2 regions of the Streptomyces sp. NPDC037242 genome follow, and region 1 is predicted to be linked to the other one. Evidence: riboswitches for the same ligand, from Rfam matches in the RefSeq annotation. Region 1 holds a riboswitch; the other holds the start of a gene.
The links. A riboswitch is a leader RNA that binds a small molecule or an ion and turns the genes downstream of it on or off. The one in region 1 is predicted to bind ZMP and ZTP.
Positions count from the first base shown of each region.

Region 2: linked by a shared signal. The riboswitch ahead of ACZ7GJ_RS13380 (serine hydroxymethyltransferase) and the one ahead of ACZ7GJ_RS01630 (bifunctional 5,10-methylenetetrahydrofolate dehydrogenase/5,10-methenyltetrahydrofolate cyclohydrolase) in region 1 are both predicted to bind ZMP and ZTP.

Region 1 covers NZ_JBVJUY010000001.1:386,666-397,546, forward strand. Annotated here, with positions in the region: gene ACZ7GJ_RS01600 (amino acid permease) at 1-1,093, shown strand, start outside; gene ACZ7GJ_RS01605 (SRPBCC family protein) at 1,148-1,588, shown strand; gene ACZ7GJ_RS01610 (ATP-binding protein) at 1,683-2,744, shown strand; gene ACZ7GJ_RS01615 (vWA domain-containing protein) at 2,741-4,564, shown strand; gene ACZ7GJ_RS01620 (RNA polymerase sigma factor) at 4,570-6,156, opposite strand; gene ACZ7GJ_RS01625 (methyltransferase domain-containing protein) at 6,372-7,133, opposite strand; ZMP/ZTP riboswitch at 7,191-7,285, shown strand; gene ACZ7GJ_RS01630 (bifunctional 5,10-methylenetetrahydrofolate dehydrogenase/5,10-methenyltetrahydrofolate cyclohydrolase) at 7,352-8,197, shown strand; gene ACZ7GJ_RS01635 (peptide MFS transporter) at 8,343-9,854, shown strand; gene ACZ7GJ_RS01640 (MAB_1171c family putative transporter) at 9,979-10,881, opposite strand, start outside.
Region 2 covers NZ_JBVJUY010000009.1:85,759-96,639, forward strand. Annotated here, with positions in the region: gene ACZ7GJ_RS13335 (hypothetical protein) at 1-61, shown strand, start outside; gene ACZ7GJ_RS13340 (coiled-coil domain-containing protein) at 51-437, shown strand; gene ACZ7GJ_RS13345 (carboxymuconolactone decarboxylase family protein) at 465-968, opposite strand; gene pdxR (MocR-like pyridoxine biosynthesis transcription factor PdxR) at 1,015-2,424, shown strand; gene ACZ7GJ_RS13355 (hypothetical protein) at 2,421-3,746, opposite strand; gene ACZ7GJ_RS13360 (hypothetical protein) at 3,821-4,684, opposite strand; gene ACZ7GJ_RS13365 (hypothetical protein) at 4,807-5,106, shown strand; gene ACZ7GJ_RS13370 (glutathionylspermidine synthase family protein) at 5,113-6,315, shown strand; gene rocD (ornithine--oxo-acid transaminase) at 6,320-7,528, opposite strand; ZMP/ZTP riboswitch at 7,638-7,728, shown strand; gene ACZ7GJ_RS13380 (serine hydroxymethyltransferase) at 7,762-9,039, shown strand; gene trpS (tryptophan--tRNA ligase) at 9,296-10,309, shown strand; gene ACZ7GJ_RS13390 (2'-5' RNA ligase family protein) at 10,458-10,881, shown strand, end outside.

The sequences.
Region 1 (10,881 bases):
CGCCGCGTTCGGCGACTTCGCGGGCTTCCTCGCGGCCTGGAGCTACTGGATCACCACCTGGGTCTCCAACGCCGCCCTCGCCGTCGCGTCCGTCGGCTACCTCGGCGTGCTCTTCCCGGCCGTGGGGGAGCACAAGTGGTCCATGTGCCTGGCCGCCCTCACCGTGCAGTGGCTGCCCGCGCTGGCCAACCTGGCCGGCACGCGCTACGTCGGCGCGGTGCAACTGATCTCCACCGTCCTGAAGTTCGCGCCCCTGCTGCTCGTCGCCGTGGGCGGGCTGTTCTTCTTCGACCCGGCCAACCTCGGCCCCTTCCGGGCCACCGACCAGAGCGCGGTCGGCGCCGTCTCCGCCGCCGCCGCGATCCTGCTGTTCAGCTACCTCGGCGTCGAATCGGCCGCCGTCAGCGCGGGCGAGGTCCGCGACCCGGCCCGCAACGTCGGCCGGGCCACCGTCCTGGGCACGGTCGGCGCGGCCGCCGTCTACCTGCTGGGCACCGTCTCCGTGTTCGGCCTGGTCGCGCACGAGGAGCTGGTCACCTCCACGGCCCCCTTCACCGACGCCGTCAACGGCATGTTCGGCGGCAGCTGGGGCGGCACGCTCGTCGCCTGCGCGGCCGTGGTCTCGATGGTCGGCGCGCTCAACGGCTGGACCCTGCTCAGCGCGCAGACCCCTTACGCCGCGGCCAAGGACGGGCTCTTCCCGAAGGCCTTCGGGACGAAGAGGCGCGGCGTCCCGGTGGTCGGCGTCATCGTCACGGTCGTACTGGCCTCCGGCCTGACCCTCTACAACTACACGCTCGGCTCCGAGGGCGTCTTCGAGGTCCTGGTGCTGGTCACCACCTTCACCGCGACCGTCCCCTACCTGCTCTCCACCGCCGCGCAGATCTACTTCCTCGCCTCCGGCCGGTCCGAGCAGGTCCGGCGCGGCCGGCTCGTGCGCGACGCCGTCCTGGCCTGCCTGGCCTTCGCGTTCTCGATGTGGCTGGTCGCGGGATCCGGCTACGCAGCCGTCTACCAGGGCGTGCTGTTCCTCTTCGCGGGCGTGCTCGTCTACGCCGTGATGGCCGCCCGCAGGCACCGCGCGGCCTCCTGACCCGCGCGGTAGCTTGGAAGGAGAGGTCCGCCAGGGGGGCTCTAAGGGGTCGCCATGTCCGCGATCAGCAACAGCATCGACATCGACCGCAGGCCCGAGGACGTCTACTCCTACATCACGGACCCGACGCACCTGCCGGAGTGGCAGGACAGCGCCGTATCCGCCGTTCCCATGGGCGACCTCCCCGTCCACGTCGGATCGAAGGTCGTCGTCACCCGGCAGATCGGCAAGCGGAGGATCCCCACGACCATGGAGTTCACGGAACTCGACCCGCCGCGGAGCTGGCACATCCACGGCATCGACGGCCCGGTCCGCCCGGACGTACGGGGCAGGATCGAACCCCTCGACGGCGGGGCCCGCTCACGCGTCACCCTGTCCGTCGACTTCGAGGGCCACGGCATGGGCAGGGCCCTCGTGCCCCTCATGGTCAAGCCCATGGTCCGCAAGGAGATGCCGCGGGGCGAGGAGAAGCTCAAGCACCTGCTGGAGCACTGACACCGCCGGCCACGGGAAAACCGGGTGCTCGGGGCCCCGTGGTGCGCCCACACTGGGCGCACCACATCCCGGACCATAAGGACATCGACACCCCGTGCAGGCTGCCGTCAGCGTCACCCCCGCCCAGATTCCCGAACTGCTCCTCGGCCTCGCCACCGTGCGGCCCGTGTTCCTCTGGGGGGCGCCCGGCATCGGCAAGTCCTCGCTCGTAAGGAAGTTCGCCGACTCCCTCGGCCTGGAGTGCGTCAGCCTCCTCGGTACCCAGCTCGCCCCCGAGGACCTGATCGGCGTACCCCAGATCCGTGACGGCCGCTCCGTCTTCTGCCCGCCCGAGGCCATCGCCCGCGACGAGCCGTACTGCCTCTTCCTCGACGAGCTCAACGCCGCGAGCCCGGACGTCCAGAAGGCCTTCTACTCGCTGATCCTCGACCGCCGGATCGGCTCCTACGAGCTGCCCCCGGGCTCCATCGTCATCGGCGCGGGCAACCGGGCCACGGACAACGCGCTGGCCCGGCCCATCGCCTCGGCGCTCGTCAACCGCCTCACGCATGTGCACCTGACGGCCTCCGCGCAGGACTGGCTGGTCTGGGCCGGCGAGCACGGCATCCACCCCTGGGTCACCGACTACCTCACCGACCGCCCCGACCACCTGTGGTCGCAGCCGCCGAAGACGGAGGAGCCCTTCTCCACCCCGCGGTCCTGGCACATGCTCTCCGACGCCCTGCACTCCTTCGGGCCGGGCCTGGACGAGCAGACCCTGAAGGTCGTCGCCCACGGCACCCTCACCCCCGCGCACGCCGTCTCCTTCTGCGGCTACGCGAAGATCGTCCGCCACAGCTTCGGCATCGAGGCGATCATCAAGGGCGACGCCTCCTGGCCCACCCGCCTCGCCGACCGCGACCTGCTGTACTACCTCGCCGAGGCCTTCCGCGGCCGCCTCGTCAAGGAACTCCCCGCACAGCGGGAGCACGTCTCGCCCGCCGTCCGGCAGACCGCCTACCGCGCCAAGTCCCTGCTCGTGCAGCTCGCCGAGATCTCCGTCGAGGTCGCCCAGACCGTCATCGCCGACGACGCCGACGGACTGCCGGTCCTGCCCGCCTGGTTCCTGATCGAGGCCGCCCGCGACATGCCCCGCCTGGTCGAGGCCCGCCGGTGAGCCGCGGCGCGCGCAGCAAGGAGGCCAAGCCCGACCCCGCCACGCAGGCCTTCGCCGAAGGCCTCGCCCTGGTCAAGCGGAACCCGGCCCTCGCCGCCCTCACCGCCGACGTCTGCCGCCAGGCCAAGTGCCCGCACACACCGGCCGGCGGCCTGGCCCTCGTGACCTCCAACGGCACGATCCACGTCCACCCCACCAAGCGCGCCGAGCCGAAGGAATGGGCCTGGACGATCGCCCACGCCCTGCTCCACCTCGGCTTCGGCCACGTCCCCGCCGCCAAGGACGAGGGCCGGCCGCAGCCCGACCGCTTCGACCTCGCCGCCCGCTGCACCGTCGTCAACCGCTTCCTGCTGACCTTCCCCGTGGGCCGTGCCCCCGACCACCTCCCCGCCGAGTACCCCGGCGGCGACGAGGAGCAGCTCGCCGCCCGCTGGCGCCGCGACGGCATCCCGGCGGCCAACGAGCACTGCGGCACCGCCGGGGACCACCCCGACCAGGTGCTGAAGGCATGGGCGGGCTGGGGCAACGCACAGGTCCCCGACTGGGAGACCGCCTTCGCGCACGCCCTGACCCGCAGCGTCTCCGCCGCCATGGACGTCGCGGGCGGCCGCCTCGACCGGATCACCGGGGAGCGGGCCCGCCAGCATCCCTGGGACCGGGCGCTGAACTGGTTCGTCTCCTCGTACCCGCTGCTCGGCGGCCTCGCGAGCGGCCTGCGGATCGTCGCCGACGCCGAACTCGCCCGCGCCGAGGGCATCGCCATCGCCGCCGTCAGCGCGAGCGCCGGCGAGATCTACGTCAACCCGCTGCGCACCTTCACGGACGGGCAATGGCGGTTCATCCTGGCCCACGAGATGCTGCACGCCGCCCTGCGCCACGGCGAGCGCCGCGGCGCCCGCGACCCGTACCTGCACAACGTGGCCGCCGACTACGTGGTCAACGGCTGGCTCGTGGAGATGGCGGTCGGCGAGATGCCCGAGGGGCTGCTGTACGACCCCGAGCTGCGGGACCTGTCCGTCGAGGAGGTCTACGACCGGATCACGACCGACCTGCGCCGGATGCGACGCCTCGCGACCCTGCGCGGCAAGGGCCTGGGGGACATCCTGGGCGAGCCGCTGCCCCACCCGGGGAGCGGTCCGTACTCCGACCTGGACGACTTCTACCGGCGCGGCCTGACCCAGGGCTTCGACCTGCACGAGCACGGGGAGCGCGGGCTGCTGCCCGCCGGGCTGATCCAGGAGATCCGGGCGCTCGCCCACCCGCCGGTGCCGTGGGACGCCCGCCTCGCCCGCTGGTTCGACGAGTACGTGCCGCGTCCCGTGCCCGTACGGTCCTACGCGCGCCCGGCACGCCGCCAGGCGTCCACTCCGGACATCCCCCGCGCGGGCCGGTACTTCCCGCCCGAGGAGATCGCCCGCTGCACCTTCGGGGTGGTGCTCGACACCTCGGGTTCCATGAACGCGGCCCTGCTCGGCAAGGCGCTGGGCGCCATCGCCTCGTACGCGCAAGCCCGCGACGTACCGGCGGCACGCGTCGTGTTCTGCGACGCGGCGCCGTACGACGCGGGCTATCTGCCGCCGACCGTGCTTGCTGGGCGAGCCCAGGGCCGGGTACGGGTGCGGGGGCGCGGCGGGACCGTGCTGCAGCCGGGCATCGACCTGCTGCAGCGGGCGGAGGACTTCCCGCCCGGGGCCCCCGTACTGGTGATCACGGACGGGGAGTGCGACACCCTGCGGATCCGGCGCGAGCACGCGTTTCTGGTTCCGCAGGGTGCCTCCCTGCCGTTCACACCGAAGGGGCCGGTCTTCCGACTGACCTGACCGGTTTAGTCGAGGTAGTCGCGCAGCACCTGCGAACGCGACGGGTGGCGCAGCTTCGACATGGTCTTGGACTCGATCTGGCGGATGCGCTCACGGGTGACCCCGTACACGCGGCCGATCTCGTCCAGGGTCTTCGGCTGGCCGTCGTTGAGGCCGTAGCGCATGGAGACCACGCCCGCCTCGCGCTCGGAGAGCGTGCCCAGGATCGACTGGAGCTGCTCCTGGAGGAACGTGAACGACACGGCGTCGGCCGGCACGACCGCCTCGGAGTCCTCGATGAGGTCACCGAACTCGCTGTCGCCCTCCTCGCCCAGGGGGGTGTGCAGGGAGATCGGCTCGCGGCCGTACTTCTGGACCTCGATGACCTTCTCGGGGGTCATGTCGAGTTCCTTGCCCAGCTCCTCCGGAGTGGGCTCCCGGCCGAGGTCCTGGAGCATCTGGCGCTGCACGCGGGCGAGCTTGTTGATGATCTCGACCATGTGGACGGGGATGCGGATGGTGCGCGACTGGTCCGCCATGGCACGCGTGATCGCCTGGCGGATCCACCAGGTCGCGTACGTGGAGAACTTGAAGCCCTTGGTGTAGTCGAACTTCTCCACGGCGCGGATCAGGCCGACGTTGCCCTCCTGGATCAGGTCCAGGAAGAGCATGCCGCGGCCGGTGTAGCGCTTGGCCAGGGAGACCACGAGGCGGAGGTTGGCCTCCAGCAGGTGGTTCTTGGCGCGGCGGCCGTCCTCGACCAGGATCTCCAGCTCGCGCTTGAAGGCGGGCTTGTGGTCCTCCTCCTCTTCGAGCTTGTACTCGGAGAACAGGCCCGCCTCGATGCGCTTGGCGAGCTCGACCTCCTGCTCGGCGTTGAGGAGCGGCACCTTGCCGATGAGCTTGAGGTAGTCCTTGACGGGGTCGGCCGTGGCGCCGGCCACCATGACCGTCTGCGCCGGGGCGTCGTCCTCGTCGTCGTCGGACAGGACGAAGCCCTGGGTGCCGCCGGGCTTGGGGGCCTCCTCCTCGGTGTCGTCGACGAGGTCCTCGGCCGCCCAGTCCTCGCCCTCGGCCGCGGGGGTCTCGCCCTCGTCGCCGTCCTTGGCGGTGGTCTTCTTGGCCGCGGTCTTCTTGGTGGCGGTCTTCTTCGCGGTGGCCTTCTTGACCGTCCGCTTCTTCGGCTCGGCGGCGGCCTCGGCCGTCGCCTCGTCCTCGGCGGCGGTGGCCGGCGAAGCGGATATCGCCGCAGCGGTGGCCGGGGCAGCGCTGGTGGCGGAGGTCTTGCGCGCGCCGATGGGGCGCGGCGCGGCGGCAGCCTTCTTGGTGGCGGTGCGGGCCGGGGCAGCGGCCGCCTTGCGCGGCTTCTTGGCGGCAGCCTTCGTGGCGGGCGCGGCGCTGACGTGCAGCGCGACACCTTCCTCGTCCAGGACCTGGTTCAGGCTGCGCAGGACCCGCTTCCACTGGTCCACCGGGATGCGGCCGGCCTCGAAGGCCTGGCGCACGTCGTCACCGTTGATGTGACCCTGCTCGCGGCCGCGCTCGACAAGCGCGACCAGGGCCTCGGATTCGGCGATCTCCGTGGGGAACGTACGGGACGGGCTGAGCGACACAAGGAGCCTCTCGTTGCGAACAGATAAGGGGTGGGCGGGACATCATCGCGCGAACTCGGGAAACAGACCCGAGGGGGGTCTGTATTCCGGGGCCGCGCGAGGACACCTGTCGGTTCATCGCATGCCCGAGTCGATTCGTTACGCGCTGAATTGAGTGACCTGCGCCACGCTGTGGCGAGGCAACCATTCCGGCGCGACTCCGTCGGCCCCTTTCATCAGCCCGTTTTGCGGGCCTCGATGAGGAAACGGGCGGTGTGCCCGACGAACGGGCCTTCGCGTTCGATCTGTTCGTGCAGGTCGCGCAACCGGTCCCGGTACTGCCCGACCGTGAAGCCGGGCACCATCCAGATCACCTTCCGGAGGAAGTAGATCACGGCTCCGACGTCGTGGAACTCCGTTCGCAGCCGTTCCGAGCGCAGATCGACGATGTCGAGCCCCGCCTTCGTGGCGTCCGCTACCGCGTCGTCGGGGTGCCGGCCGCGCCGGACCTCCTCCGGCTGCGGGCCCAGGAAGTACTCGACCAGCTCGAAGACGCTCGCCGGGCCGACCTGCTGGGACAGGTACGTGCCGCCGGGCTGCAGGACCCGTGCGATCTCGTCCCACCAGATGGTCACCGGATGCCGGCTGGTGACCAGGTCGAAGGCCTCGTCGCCGAACGGCAGCGGGGGCTCGTCGGTGTCGGCGACCACCACCGCGCCGAGCGGGTGCAGCAGCCGGGTCGCCCTGGCGATGTTGGGCGGCCAGGACTCGGTGGCCGCCATCAGCGGGGGCAGCGGGCCGGATCCGGCGAGGACCTCGCCACCGCCGGTCTGGATGTCGAGGGCGGCGCGGGCCCGGGCAAGCCGCTCGCCCAGCAGCCGCTGGTAGCCCCAGGAGGGGCGTTGTTCGGTGGCGCGGCCGTCGAGCCAGGAGAAGTCCCAGCCGTCCACGGATACGGACTCGGCCTCGGCGACGAGATGGTCGAAAGTACGCGTCATGTCTGGATCGTCCCAGCCCGGGCGCCGGTCATCCACCGGATATGTCGACTACAGTGGGCGGCGGGCCGTGACTGGCGTTCGGGTGGATCACCACCGGGGAGCGGCCCGGCGTACGTCTCGTACGTCGACTGCCGCGCGCCTGGGCGAACCGCTACCGCGAACCGCAGCGACGTTCAGGAGACCCCGTGACGACTGCCCAGACCGCCACTGCCGAGCTGATGGACGGCACCGCCCTCGCCCGCCGCATCTCGGAGCAGACCGCCGCGTACGCCGCGAAGATCACCGAGCGCACCGGTACCGCCCCCTGCCTCGCGACCGTGCTGGTCGGCGAGGACCCCGCGTCCGTGACCTACGTACGCATGAAGCAGAACCGTTGCGCCAAGGCCGGGATCACCTCCCGCCACGTGGAGCTCCCGGCCGCGACCACCACCGAGGAGCTGGTGGCCACCCTCACCGCGCTCTCCGAGGACCCCGAGATCAGCGGCATCCTCCTCCAGCACCCCGTCCCGCACCACATCGACGAGCGCGCCGCTTTCGAGGCCATCGCCCCGGGCAAGGACGTCGACGGGGTCACCATGCACTCCTTCGCCGCCATGGGCTTCGGGCTGCCGGGCTTCGTCTCCTGCACCCCCGGCGGCATCATGCGCCTGCTCGCCGCCTACGACGTGGACCTCACGGGCAAGCACGCCGTCGTGGTCGGACGCAGCGCGATCCTCGGCAAGCCGGCCGGGATGCTGCTCCTGGAGCAGAACGCCACCGTCACCTACTGCCACTCGCGCACCGTCGACCTGCCGTCGATCGTGCGCCAGGCGGACGTGCTGGTCGCCGCCGTCGGCAAGGCCGAGTTCATCCGGGGCGAGGACATCAAGCCCGGCGCGGTCGTCCTGGACGCCGGCTACAACGAGGGCAACGTCGGCGACGTCCACTTCGAGTCGGCCGCCGCCCGCGCCTCGCTGATCACCCCGGTACCGGGCGGCGTCGGCCCGATGACCATCGCCGTACTGCTGGAGCAGACCGTCCAGGCGGCTGCCGCGCAGGCCGGGCTGGCGCTCGCGGACCTCTGAGCGCGGATCCCTGAGAGCTGACCTCTGAGGAGGGACGGACGCCCCGGGCCCAACGGTCCGGGGCGTTTCGTTTCCCCCGGTAGGGGCCGAAAGACCGATCCGTACCCGGACGCCCCGAGGGTGCACTGGTCAGGTGAACGCATCGATGGACATGCAGACAGGCGGCCCGGCCCGGAGCACGAAGCGGCGCCACCCGCGCGGCCTCGCCACCCTCGTCCTCGCCGAGCTGTGGGAGCGGTTCAGCCTCTACGGCATGGTCGCCATCCTCGTGCACTTCCTCGCGGCCTCCCGCGGCCACGGCGGCATGGGACTGCACCAGGGCACGGCCGAGGCCGTGGAGGGCGTCTACATGGCCATGATCTCGCTGCTGGCGCTGCCCGGCGGCTGGATCGCCGACCGCTTCCTCGGTGCCCGCCGCGCCGTCCTGTGGGGCGGCGTGGTGATCATGGCAGGCCACGTCCTGATGGCGGTCCCGAACCCCGCCTTCGTCTGGCCCGGCCTGGTGCTCATCGTCATCGGCACCGGCCTGCTCAAGCCGAACATCTCCGCCCTCGTCGGCCGCCTCTACGCCCCCGAGGACGACCAGCGCCGCGACGCCGGCTACTCGATCTTCTACATGGGCATCAACCTCGGCGCGGTCATCGCCCCGCTCGTCGTCGGCTTCCTCGGCGAGGAGGTCAACTGGCACCTCGGCTTCGGCGCCGCCGCCGTCGGCATGGCCCTCGGACTCGTCCAGTACGTCCTCGGAGGCCGCCGTCTCGCCCGGGAGCTGCGCGAGGAGCCCGTGGTCCGGCTGACCCCCGCCGAGCGGGCCAGGGTGCGCACGTCCTCCTCGTACGGGCTGGTCTTCACGGCCGTCCTGATCGGCCTGCTCGTCGCCGCGCACGCGCTGAGCATCGACAACATCACCTTCGTGCTCACGGTCGTCGCCGTGGTCGTACCGGCCGGCGTGCTCCTGTCGATGTACCGCAGCCCCAAGGTCACGGCCACCGAGAGGACCCGGCTGCGCGCCTACGTCTGGCTCTTCCTGGCGGCCACGCTGTTCTGGCTGGTCTACGACCAGATGGGCAACGAGCTGAACATGTTCGCCGCCCAGAAGACCGACCTGAGCCTGCTCGGCCTGCACATCCCGGCCAGCTGGACGCAGTCGCTGCCCTCGCTGTTCGTGATCGTCCTGGCCCCGCTGTTCGCGTCCTTCTGGGTGCGGCGCGGCCGGCACATGAGCACACCGTTCAAGTTCGGCCTGGCCCTGCTGCTGACCGGTGCCTCCTTCGTGGTCATGTCGGGAGCCGCGGCCATCGCGGCCAAGGGCGTCAAGGTCTCGCTGATGTGGCTGGTCGGCGTGTACGTCATCCAGGTCATGGGCGAGATGTGCCTGAGCCCGGTGGGCCTGTCGGTCACCACCAAGCTCGCGCCGCGCGCCTTCACCAACCAGATGATGGGCGTCTGGTTCCTCGCGGCCGCCACCGGCGACGCGATCGGCGCGCAGCTGCCCCGGCTGGACGCGGTGATCGGGCAGAGCCTGAACTTCCTGTGGCAGGGCGCCGTGGTCATCGCCGCGGGCGCGGTGATGGTGTTCTTCACCAAGCGGCTCAAGGTGCTCACGGGCGAGGCGGGTGCGCAGGCGGTGCGGCGCGAGGTGCCGATGGCCGCGTGAGCCCGTAAGGCCCCGTAAGGCCCCGTAAGGCCCCGTAAGGCCCCGTAAGGCCCCGTAAGGCCCCGTAAGGCCCCGTAAGGCCCCGTAAGGCCCCGTACGGGGCCTTACGGGGCCTCCTCCGGCCTCAGACGCCGGAGGCCTGCCGGCGGGCCGCGGCCACGATGGGGGAGGCGCGGAACTCCTGCGCCAGCTCGGCCAGCGGCTGGGCGTCCAGCCGGTAGGAGCCCAGCCTGTGAGGGGCCGATCCGTACGGGGCTGCTGCGTTCGGGTCCGTTCCGTACGGGTCCGGGCAGCCGGGCGCCGCCCCCGGCCCGTCGCAGTCGCCGCCCGCCCGGTCCGCGGCGGCCCGGTGCTGGCAGGCCGCGGCGAGCATGGCCGCGTCCGCGACCACGGAGGCCTCCCGCTCGGCCAGGCCCTGGGCGAGCGCCGCCTCGTGGGCGCGGCTGCGTACGGCGGGGTCGAACCAGCACGCGAGGGCCAGGATCCCGTCGTCGATCACCGACTCCCGGTGGATCAGCCGGATCCCGACGGGCGACCACCAGGTCAGCGGTACGGTCATCACGCTGGACGCGGCGAACCCGCGCAGCGCCGCCCACAGGGGCTGGAGCCGCCGGTACTCGCTGAAGTCCCGCCAGGCCGCCGAGTCCCCGACGAGCGGCACGATGAACCCCGTACCGACCAGCAGGGCCGCCGTGGCGGCGATGGGCGGAGCCCCGTACGTGGACAGCCCGTCCCAGTCGCGCCCGCTCCAGTGGGCGCCCATGGCCGCCCACTTCACGGTGACGAAGGCCATGTCCATGGCCCCGCCGAGCATGAGCAGGGCGAGCCCGGTGCGCAGCGGGCGCATCGGGCTCTTCGAGGTCGTGCGGCCCGTCGAGAGGCTGAGGCGGCGCAGCCACTTCCAGCACAGCAGGGTGAGCGCGGTGGCGCCCACGGTGTGGGCCACGAGGTAGCAGACGATCATCTCGCGGATCCAGGGCGTGTCCGCGTAGTACGTGTCCATGTCCCGCAGCCGCTCCACCGGCGC
Region 2 (10,881 bases), on a different contig from region 1:
GACCAGCCACAACAGCACGACCAACCACCACGGAGACAGGGGGACAGGCCATGGCGCCTGAGGCAGAGGGCCGCGGCCCGTCCGTACACCTGGGCAACGTCGACCGCAGCAGCTTCAGCATCGGCGGCTCCGGCAACCACAACAGCGTGGTCAACCACGACGGGTCCGCCCCCGTGCCCGACGCGGCGTACGAGGAGCTGCGCACCGCCATCGCGGAACTGCGCGCCGACCTCGCACGGCTCACCCCGCGTGCCGAGGTCGAGGTACTGGAGGCCGAGCTGGCCGGCGCCGAGGACGAGCTGGCCGCCTCCGGCACCGCCGGCGTCGGCCGGCTGTCCCGGGTGCGGGACGCGCTCGCCTCGGCGGGCGGTGTCGTGGAGCTGCTGGCCTCCGGGGGCGCGGTGCTCGGGGCCGTCACGCAGTTGCTGGGCGGCTGACCGCGGGCGGCTGACCGCGCGGGCGGGTCAGACCTTGTGGGAGCCCGCCTTGTAGTGGCCCGGGACCATCCGGGTGGTGACGCCGAAGCGGTTCCAGACGTTGATCGTCGCGATCAGGGCGATCAGGTGGGCGAGCTCCTGCTCCCCGAAGTGCTGCGCGGCCCGCTCGTACACCTCGTCCGGCACGAAGCCGTCCGTCAGGACGGTCACGGCCTCGGTCAGCTCGATCGCCGCGAGCTCCTTCTCGGTGTAGAAGTGGCGCGACTCCTCCCAGGCGCCGAGCAGGACGATCCGCTCCACGCTCTCGCCCGCCGCCAGCGCGTCCTTGGTGTGCATGTCCAGGCAGAACGCGCAGTGGTTGAGCTGCGAGGCGCGGATCTTGACCAGCTCGATCAGGGCGGGGTCCAGGCCCTTCCTGGAGGCGACCTCCAGGGCGTAGACGGCCTTGTAGACCTCGGGGGCGGCCTTGGCCCACTGCATGCGGGGGGCCTGTTCGGGGGCGGTCTCGGCGGGGTGCTGGTGTGTGGTCATGGCTCCACCCTACGAACCAGGCGGCCCGCCGATATGGTCCATGTCCATGACGGAATCTTGGGCCACTTTCGGCGCGGACCTGCACCTGGAGCTCACCGCGGGGCGCGGTCTGCGGGCCGGGCTCGCGGAGTCGCTGCGCGAGGCCGCGCGCAGCGGCCGCCTCGCCCCGGGGACCCGGCTGCCGTCCTCGCGCTCGCTCGCCGCGGACCTCGGGATCGCCCGCAACACGGTCGCGGAGGCGTACGCCGAACTCGTCGCCGAGGGCTGGCTCACGGCCCGCCAGGGCTCCGGGACGCGGGTCGCGCAGCGGGCGCGGCCGCGGCGGGCCGCGACGGCCGCCGCCGTACGCCGCCCCGCGCGGCCGGGGTCCTCGTACAGCCTGCTGCCGGGCACCCCGGACCTGGGCGGCTTCCCGCGCGCGGCCTGGCTCTCGGCGGCCCGGCGGGCGCTGACCGACGCCCCGAACGAGGCCTTCGGGTACGGGGCCGATCCGCGCGGGCGCGTGGAGCTGAGGGAGGCGCTGGCCGGGTACCTGGCGAGGGCGCGCGGGGTGTACGCGGACCCGGAGCGGATCGTGCTCTGCGCGGGCTTCGTGCACGGGCTGACGCTGATGGCACGGGTGCTGCGGGCGCGGCGGGTCCGGGAGGTGGCGGTGGAGGGGTACGGGCTGGACATCCACTGGGACCTGCTCGCCGGGGCCGGGCTGCGGACCCGCGCGATGGGCGTGGACGGCGCGGGGGCCCGTACGGCCGAGGTGCCCGCGGAGGCCGGCGCGGTGCTGCTGACGCCGGCGCACCAGTTCCCCACGGGCGCGGCCCTCACTCCCGCGCGGCGGACGGCGGTGGTGGACTGGGCCAGGACCACCGGCGGGCTGGTGCTGGAGGACGACTACGACGGCGAGTTCCGCTACGACCGCCAGCAGGTCGGCGCCCTGCAAGGGCTGGACCCGGACCGGGTGGTGTACCTCGGCACGGCGAGCAAGTCCCTGGCGCCGGGGCTGCGGATGGGCTGGATGGTGGTCCCGCCGTCCGTGCTGGACGAGGTGCTGGCGATGAAGGGCCGGACCGACTGGACCTCCAGCGCGCTCGAACAGCTCACCCTCGCGGAGTTCATCCGCTCCGGTGCCTACGACCGGCACGTGCGCGGGATGCGGATGCGCTACCGGCGGCGGCGCGACGAACTGGTCGCCGCCGTCTCGGACCGGGTGGAGGTCTCGGGCATCGCGGCGGGGCTGCACGCGGTGCTGGACCTGCCACCGGGTACCGAGCGGGAGGTGCTGCGGTCGGCGGCCTGGCAGGACCTGGCCCTGCACCCGCTGTCGTTCTTCCGTCATCCCGACGCGGCCGTCCCGCCCCGCGAGGCGCTGGTCGTCGGGTACGGGACCCCGCCGACCAGCGCCTGGTCGCTGACCCTGGCCGCGCTGGCGGCGACGCTGCCGCCGCCGGACACCCCCTAGGCGGGGTGCTCGGCGCCGGGCTCGCTTCCGGACTCGGCGCCCGGCTCGTCGCCGGGCTCTTCCTCGTCGGGCGGAAGCAGCTGGAGGATCTGGCCGGAAGACGTCCTGAGGTAGCGGATCTCGGCGTCGCCGTCGACCGCGGGCGGGGAGATCCGGGCGCGGAGCTGCTCCTGGCGCGCCGCCACCGACGAGCCGAAGTCGTGCCAACGGCCCTTGAGCTCGACCTCGGTGAGGCGTTCGGTCAGTTCGGCCACGACCGCATCGGCCTGTTCCAACTGATGGACCTGCGCATCCATGAACCGTCGCAGGGCGGCGTAGGGATTGGTGGGATCGCCGAGCGCCAGCGCCGCCCCGTCGGCAACCATGGCCTTGCGCCGGATCGCTATCGCCGCTCGCGCCAGGTGGAGCTCCCGGACGAAGTGGTCGGTCTCCTTCGTCATGCCGCCGAGGGCCTCCTCCAGCCGGCGGTAGTCCACCTTGCCGTCGTCGTCCACCAGCTCGTCGATGACGCCGCGGTGTTTCTCCAGGAACTGCTGGGAGCGGTGGAACTCGTCGTACGCACCCTTCAGGGCGAGTTCGAGATTCGGATTGCGGCCGTCGAGCATCAGGCTGATCGCGCGGGACAACTGGTCGTCGACCGAGCGCTGGTCCGTGATCCGTTCGACGTAGTGGCGCTCCTCCTGGCGGCCCAGGCTGGCCTCGACCCGGTCCTGGTGCGCCCGCTGTGCACGTTGGGCCACCATGTCCATCGCCATGACGGTTCCGGCCACGGCCAGCACCGGCCAGCCCGCCGCGATCGCCCCACCGGCGGCGACGGGCTTCAGAACGGCATGTGCCGTCTTGCCGTCGGTGCGGGAGAACCCTCTGAACCCGGAACTTCCGACGGCCTTGACGAGCTCCGCGCCCTTGGGCAGCACCACCCGGAACAGCGTCGGGCTCTTCGGGTTGACTGCCTCCACGATCCCGGCCAGCGCCTGCTGAGCCGTCGCGTTCACGGGCACGGTCCGGAACTTCGCGATCTCCGACTCGCTGACCGGGTAGTACTCGACGGCGACCGGCGCCGCTGCGGCTTCGAGCGCGTCCCAGATCGTGACGGAGTTCGAACCGGCGGACCGGAGCACGTCCTCGGGGACCAGGAGCCCCGCCGCGGGGAGCTCGGGCCGGGCGTCGACCACAGCCGCGGCGCTCGGTGCCGTGTGCGCGGCCGGTGCGGTGTCCGCGGCCGGTACGGCGGCTGCGGACCGGGAGGATCGGCGGATCAGCCACACGGTGACGAGCACCGCGACCGCGACGACGGCGATCAGCGCGACGGGTATGGACATCAAGCCAAGTCACGTCCTCAGACAGGCTGCGGTGGTTGCTTCGAGCCGCGCGAGCATAGCGAGCCGGCGGCGGATCAGCGCTCCTGGTCCGGGTCCTGGTCCCGGTCCTGGGCCGGGTCCTGCCGCGGGCCCTGGTCCGGGAGTTCGCCGAAGCGGGCCAGGGCCAGGGCTCCGGCGACGGCCACCGCGAAGCCCGCCGCGGCCAGCCAGGTCAGGCCCTCGCGGGTGCGGTCCCCGAGCCAGGCCACGCCCACCGCCGCCGGGCCGATCGTCTCGCCGAGCACCAGCCCGGCGGTCGCCGCCGTCACCGACCCGCGCTGCAGGGCCGAGGTGAGCAGCAGGAACGCCGCGCCGCCGCCCAGCAGCAGCGCGTACAGCGCCGGGTTCGTGAGCGACGGCCCGTCGATGAGGCGGACGGCCACCTCCACCACCCCGAAGCCCGTGCCGGCCGCCAGGCCCAGCACCAGGGCCCGGGCCCGGTCCGGCAGCCCGCCCGCCACCGCCCCCACCAGCAGCACCAGCCCCGCCGCGCCCAGCAGGCCCAGCTTCAGTGCCAGGGAGCCCTTGCCGGAGCCCTCCTCCCCGGACGCCAGCCCCAGCATGAGCAGCCCCGCGCAGACCACCGCGACCGCGCCCCACTCGTTCGCGCGCAGCCGTACGCCCAGCAGCCGCGCCGCGACGACCGCGGTGACCGCGAGACTGGCCGCCAGCGCCGCCCCCACCGTGTAGATCGGGACGTGCCGCAGCGCCACGATCTGGAGCACGAAGCCGATCCCGTCCAGCCCGAGGCCGGCGAGGTACCGCCACTGGCGCAGGGCCCGTAGCAGCAGCGCGGTGTCCACGCCCGAGCCGGTTCCGGGCTCCGCCGCGCGGGCGGCGACCGCCTGGAGGACCGAGGCCGTACCGAAGCAGACCGCCGCACCGAGTGCGCAAATCATCCCAATGAGCACGAACTGACTCTAAGTCACCGTTGTGACGAGGGCGTGACGGCGGCTGGATTCCATCGGTCCGGACCACCGCTCTAGTCTGTCGGGAGCACGCCACAAGGGGAGCGCCACAGATGGACATCAGCAACAAGAACCAGCGCCGCATGCGCTCCGGCACCGTAGCGCTCGGCGGCATGGGCCTGCTCGCAGCGGCCCTGGTGGCCTGCGGCAGCAGCAACGAGCCCGACAAGCGCTGCGCCGACCGCGCAACGCTCGACAAGCTGAACACCAAGGAGTGCAAGAGCGGCGGCCGCGGCTCGTACTACTACGGCGGCACCGTCGTCAACAACAAGGTCACCGGCGGCAGCTTCGACAAGTCCGCCGTCACCCGCGGCGGCATCGGCGGCAGCAGCACCGGCTCCAGCGGCGGCTGACCCCCGATGAAGCGCCACACCATCGAGCCCCGCCCGGACTGGCAGCGCATCGTCGAGGAGCAGGGGCTGATCTACCCCCTCACCCGCTACCCCGACGACTCCCTGCGCCCCTACTGGGACGAGAGCGCCTACTACTCCTTCTCGCTCCCCGAGGTCGAGGCGCTGGAGAACGTCGTCGAGGAGCTGCACGCCATGTGCCTGGCGGCCGCCGCGCACATCGTCGAGCACGACCGCTTCGCGGACCTCGGCATCACCGACGCGAAGCTCGCCGGACGCATCGGCGAGTCCTGGCGGCGGCGCGCGGAACAGCCCTCCCTGTACGGCCGTTTCGACCTGCGCTACGACGGCTCCGGCAGCCCGGCCAAACTCCTGGAGTACAACGCCGACACCCCGACCTCCCTGGTGGAGGCGGCGAGTCCGCAGTGGTTCTGGATGGAGGAACGGTTCCCCGGCGCCGACCAGTGGAACTCCCTCCACGAGCGCCTCGTCGACGCCTGGCGCCGCCAGGCGGAGCTGCTCCCGACCGGCCCGCTGCACTTCGCGCACTCCGAGACCGACGAGCTCGGCGAGGACCTGATGACGGTCGCCTACCTCCAGGAGACCGCCGAGCAGGCGGGCCTGGAGACCGAGTCGATCTCCGTCGAGCAGATCGGCTGGGACAGCCTGTCCGGCCGGTTCGTGGACCAGAAGCTCCGCTTCATCCGCAGCTGCTTCAAGCTCTACCCGTGGGAGTGGCTGGCCGCCGACGAGTTCGGCCCGCAGGTCCTCGGCACGTACGACCACGGCGGCGGCTCCGGCACGACCGCGTGGATCGAGCCGCTGTGGAAGATGCTGCTGTCCAACAAGGCGCTGCTGGCGATCCTGTGGGAGCTCTTCCCGGAGCACCCGAACCTGCTGCCCGCCTACCTCGACGGACCGCGCGAGCTCGCGGACGCCGACGGCCAGGGGTACGTCGCGAAGCCGCTGCTCGGCCGCGAGGGCGCCGGCGTGACGCTGCACCCGGCGGACGGGAGCGGCGAGCCGTTCGTCCCGGTCGAGGGGGAGGCGTACTGCTTCCAGGGCCTGGCCCCGCTGCCCGACTTCGACGGCAACCGCGTGGTGCTCGGCGCATGGGTCGTCGAGGACGAGTCGGCGGGGCTCGGCATCCGCGAATCGGCGGGGCCGGTCACGGACGAGTACGCCCGCTTCCTGCCCCACGTCATCCTCTGAGGCTCTAGTCCGCGGCGAGGACCGACCGGAGCCGGTCCAGGCCCCAGTCCAGGTCCTCCTTGCTGATGACCAGCGGCGGCGCGATCCGGATCGTCGACCCGTGGGTGTCCTTCACCAGCACCCCGAGCTCCATCAGCTTCTCGGAGATCTCCCGGCCGGTCCCGCGCGACGGGTCGATGTCGATGCCCGCCCACAGCCCGCGACCCCGTACGGCGGTCACCGCGCCCCCGCCCACCAGCAGGTTCAGCTCCCGGTGCAGGTGGTCGCCGAGCTCGGTGGCGCGCTGCTGGTACTCGCCGGTCCGGAGCATCGCGACGACCTCCAGGGCCACGGCGCAGGCCAGCGGGTTGCCGCCGAAGGTGGAGCCGTGCTCGCCCGGCCGGAACACGCCGAGCACGTCCCGGTCGGCGACGACCGCCGACACGGGCACGACCCCGCCGCCGAGGGCCTTGCCCAGGATGTACACGTCGGGGACGACGCCCTCGTGCTCGCAGGCGAAGGTCCTTCCGGTGCGGCCCAGGCCCGACTGGATCTCGTCCGCCATGAACAGGACGTTCCGCTCGCGCGTCAGTTCCCGTACGCCGCTCAGGTACCCGGCGGGCGGTACGAGGACCCCCGCCTCGCCCTGGATCGGCTCCAGCAGCACGGCCACGGTGTTCTCCGTGACGGCCGCGGCGAGCGCGGTGAGGTCCCCGTACGGGACGATCTCGAAGCCCGGGGTGTACGGGCCGAAGTGGTCGCGGGCGTCGTGGTCGGTGGAGAACGAGACGATCGTCGTCGTCCGGCCGTGGAAGTTGTCGGCCGCGACCACGATCTTGGCGTGGCCGTCCGGGACGCCCTTGACCTCGTAGCCCCACTTGCGGGCGGTCTTGACGGCCGTCTCCACGGCCTCGGCGCCCGTGTTCATGGGCAGCACCATCTCCTTGCCGCACAGCGCGGCGAGCTCGGTGCAGAAGTCGGCGAAGCGGTCGTGGTGGAAGGCGCGCGAGGTGAGGGTGACCCGCTCCAGCTGGGCGCGGGCCGCGTCGAGGAGGCGGCGGTTTCCATGGCCGAAGTTGAGGGCCGAGTAGCCGGCCAGCATGTCCAGGTACCGGCGGCCCTCCACATCGGTCATCCACGCGCCTTCCGCGGTCGCGACGACGACGGGCAGCGGATGGTAGTTGTGCGCGCTGTGCGCGTCGGCGGAGCGGATGGCATCAGCAGTTGTCGACACGGGGTCTCCGATCGTCCGTCAGGCCTGTGACGAGGGTGGCGTCACTTTCCATCCTCGCTCGTATACCGGACGGAGAAACCTTTCTTGTGGCGCGCCCGCTAAGGTGGGCCGTACGCACGGCAACTGGCGCACGGAGAACCAACTCCGGGGGAGTCGTGCGCGCACGACCGCATACAGGGCCGCTCGCCTGGGCCTCGCGGGGACGAACCGACATCGACCCCGGAGGAGCCGCCATGACCGCGCGCCAGCCGTCCGCCCATCCCGCCCTTTTCGCGACCGACCCCGAACTGGCGTCGTTCGTCGCGGCGGAGGAATCCCTGCAGGCCGAGACCCTGCGCCTGATCCCCAGCGAGAACTACGTGTCCGCGGCCGTGCTGGAGGCCTCCGGCACGGTGCTGCAGAACAAGTACAGCGAGGGCTACCCCGGCCGCCGGTACTACGAGGGCCAGCAGAACATCGACCGCGTCGAGGCGCTGGCCGTCGAGCGCGCCAAGGGCCTGTTCGGGGTGGACCACGCGAACGTGCAGCCCTACTCCGGCTCGCCGGCCAACCTGGCGGTGTACCTGGCCTTCGCGAAGCCCGGCGACACCGTGATGGGCATGGCCCTGCCGATGGGCGGCCACCTGACCCACGGCTGGGGCGTCTCGGCGACGGGCTCCTGGTTCCGCGGCGTGCAGTACGGCGTCTCCGCCGGGACGGGCCTCATCGACTACGACGCGGTGCGCGACCTCGCGCTCGCCGAGCGGCCGAAGATCATCTTCTGTGGCGGCACGGCGCTGCCCCGGACGATCGACTTCGCGGCCTTCGCGTCCATCGCCGAGGAGGCGGGCTCGGTCCTGGTCGCGGACGTGGCGCACATCGCCGGCCTGATCGCGGGCGGCGCCCACCCGTCGCCGGTACCGCACGTGGACGTGGTGTCCACCACCACCCACAAGACCCTGCGCGGCCCGCGCGGCGCGATGCTGATGTGCCGCGCGGAGCACGCGAAGGCCATCGACAAGGCCGTGTTCCCGGGCCTCCAGGGCGGCCCGCACAACCAGACGACGGCCGGCATCGCGGTCGCGCTGCACGAGGCGGCGCAGCCGTCCTTCGTCACGTACGCGCACGCGGTGGTGGCCAACGCCAAGGCCCTGGCCGAGGCGCTCCTGGCCCGGGGCTTCGACCTCGTGTCGGGCGGTACGGACAACCACCTGATCCTGATGGACCTGACCTCGCGGGAGGTCCCGGGCAAGGTCGCCGCGAAGGCGCTGGACCGCGCGGGCATCGTGGTCAACTACAACACCGTGCCGTTCGACCCCCGCAAGCCGTTCGACCCGTCGGGCATCCGGATCGGCACGCCGTCGCTCACGTCCCGGGGGCTGGGGGTCGAGCACATGCCGGTGGTCGCCGACTGGATCTCGCGCGCGGTGGACGCGGCCGCGAAGGGTGACGAGCCGGCGCTGGCCGTCGTGCGGGCCGAGGTCGCGGACCTGATGGCGGCCTTCCCCGCCCCGGGCCTGCCGCAGCAGTAGCCCCGCGGCACCGCTGCTGGGGGCTCCGCCCGCGGGGTCTGAGGCGGAGCCCCAGGGGGCCGGGCGGAGCCCCGGCGGAAAGCGGTCGCTCGGCCGGGGCAAGATCCGGCCGCACCGCTACTGTCCGGTACTCGGGCGGGCCCCGGCGCGGGGGCCGGGCGCGGGGTGCGGCCCCGGCCGCGCCGGCCCCGGCGACCCGCCCGGATCCGGCCAGCGCGGGGACAGAGTCCCGCCCCGCACCTGAGAGAATGAAGCCATGGCTTCTGATCGTCCTCGCGCGCTCTCCGGTATCCAGCCCACCTCCGGTTCGTTCCACCTCGGGAACTACCTCGGAGCCATCCGCCAGTACGTGGCCCTGCAGGAGACGCACGACGCCTTCTACATGGTCGTGGACCTGCACGCGATCACCATGCCGCAGGATCCGAAGGACCTCCGCGCGAACACCCGCCTCTCCGCCGCGCAGCTGCTCGCCGCCGGCCTGGACCCCGAGCGCTGCACGCTCTTCATCCAGAGCCACGTCCCCGAGCACGCGCAGCTCGGCTGGGTCATGAACTGCATCACCGGCTTCGGCGAGGCCAGCCGGATGACCCAGTTCAAGGACAAGTCCGCCAAGCAGGGCGCCAACAACGCCACCGTCGGCCTGTTCACGTACCCGATCCTCCAGGTCGCCGACATCCTGCTCTACCAGGCGAACGCCGTGCCCGTCGGCGAGGACCAGCGCCAGCACATCGAGCTGACCCGCGACCTGGCCGAGCGCTTCAACCAGCGCTTCGGCGACACCTTCACCCTCCCCGCGGCGCACATCGTCAAGGAGGTCGCGAAGATCTACGACCTCCAGGACCCGTCGATCAAGATGTCGAAGTCGGCGTCGTCCCCCAAGGGCCTGATCAACCTCCTCGACGAGCCCAAGGCCACCGAGAAGAAGATCAAGAGCGCGGTCACCGACACCGAGGCCGAGATCCGCTTCGACGCCGTGGAGAAGCCCGGCGTCAGCAACCTGCTCACGATCTACTCCACTCTCACGGGCGAGACGATCCCCGCCCTGGAGGCCCGTTACGAGGGCAAGGGCTACGGCGCGCTGAAGACCGACCTGGCCGGAGTGATGGTCGATTTCGTCACACCGTTCAAGCAGCGCACCCAGGAGTACCTGGACGACCCGGAGACCCTGGACTCCTTGCTGGCCAAGGGCGCGGAGAAGGCTCGGGCGGTCGCGGCGGAGACCCTGGCGCAGGCCTACGACAGGCTCGGACTCCTCCCCGCGAAGCACTGAGCGACAGAGGGCCCTGGCGATCTGGGGGGTGCTGGCGCCACACTGGGGCGGCAGCACTCGCACAGACGACGCTCAGCCCGCGCTCAGCACGGGCTCGGCCCGCGCACGGACGACCGGAACGACCGGAACGACGACGGAGGAGAGACTCGTGGGGACCGTAACGCTCGGCGTTTCGATCGCGGTCCCGGAGCCGTACGGCAGCCTGCTCCAGGAGCGGCGCGCGGGCTTCGGGGACGCTGCCGCGCACGGCATCCCCACGCATGTCACCCTCGTGCCGCCCACCGAGGTGGAGGCGGACCGGCTGCCGGAGATCCGCGCCCACCTGGCCGAGGTGGCCGCGGCCGGCCGCCCCTTCCCGATGCGGCTGGCCGGTACGGGAACCTTCCGCCCCCTCTCGCCGGTCGTCTTCGTCAAGGTCGTCGAGGGCGCCACGGGCTGCACCCGGCTCCAGGGCCGGGTCCGCGACCCCCAGGGGCCGCTCAGCCGCGAGCTGGCGTTCCCGTACCACCCGCACGTCACGGTCGCCCACGGGATCTCCGAGGAGGCGATGGACCTGGCGTTCAGCGCGCTCG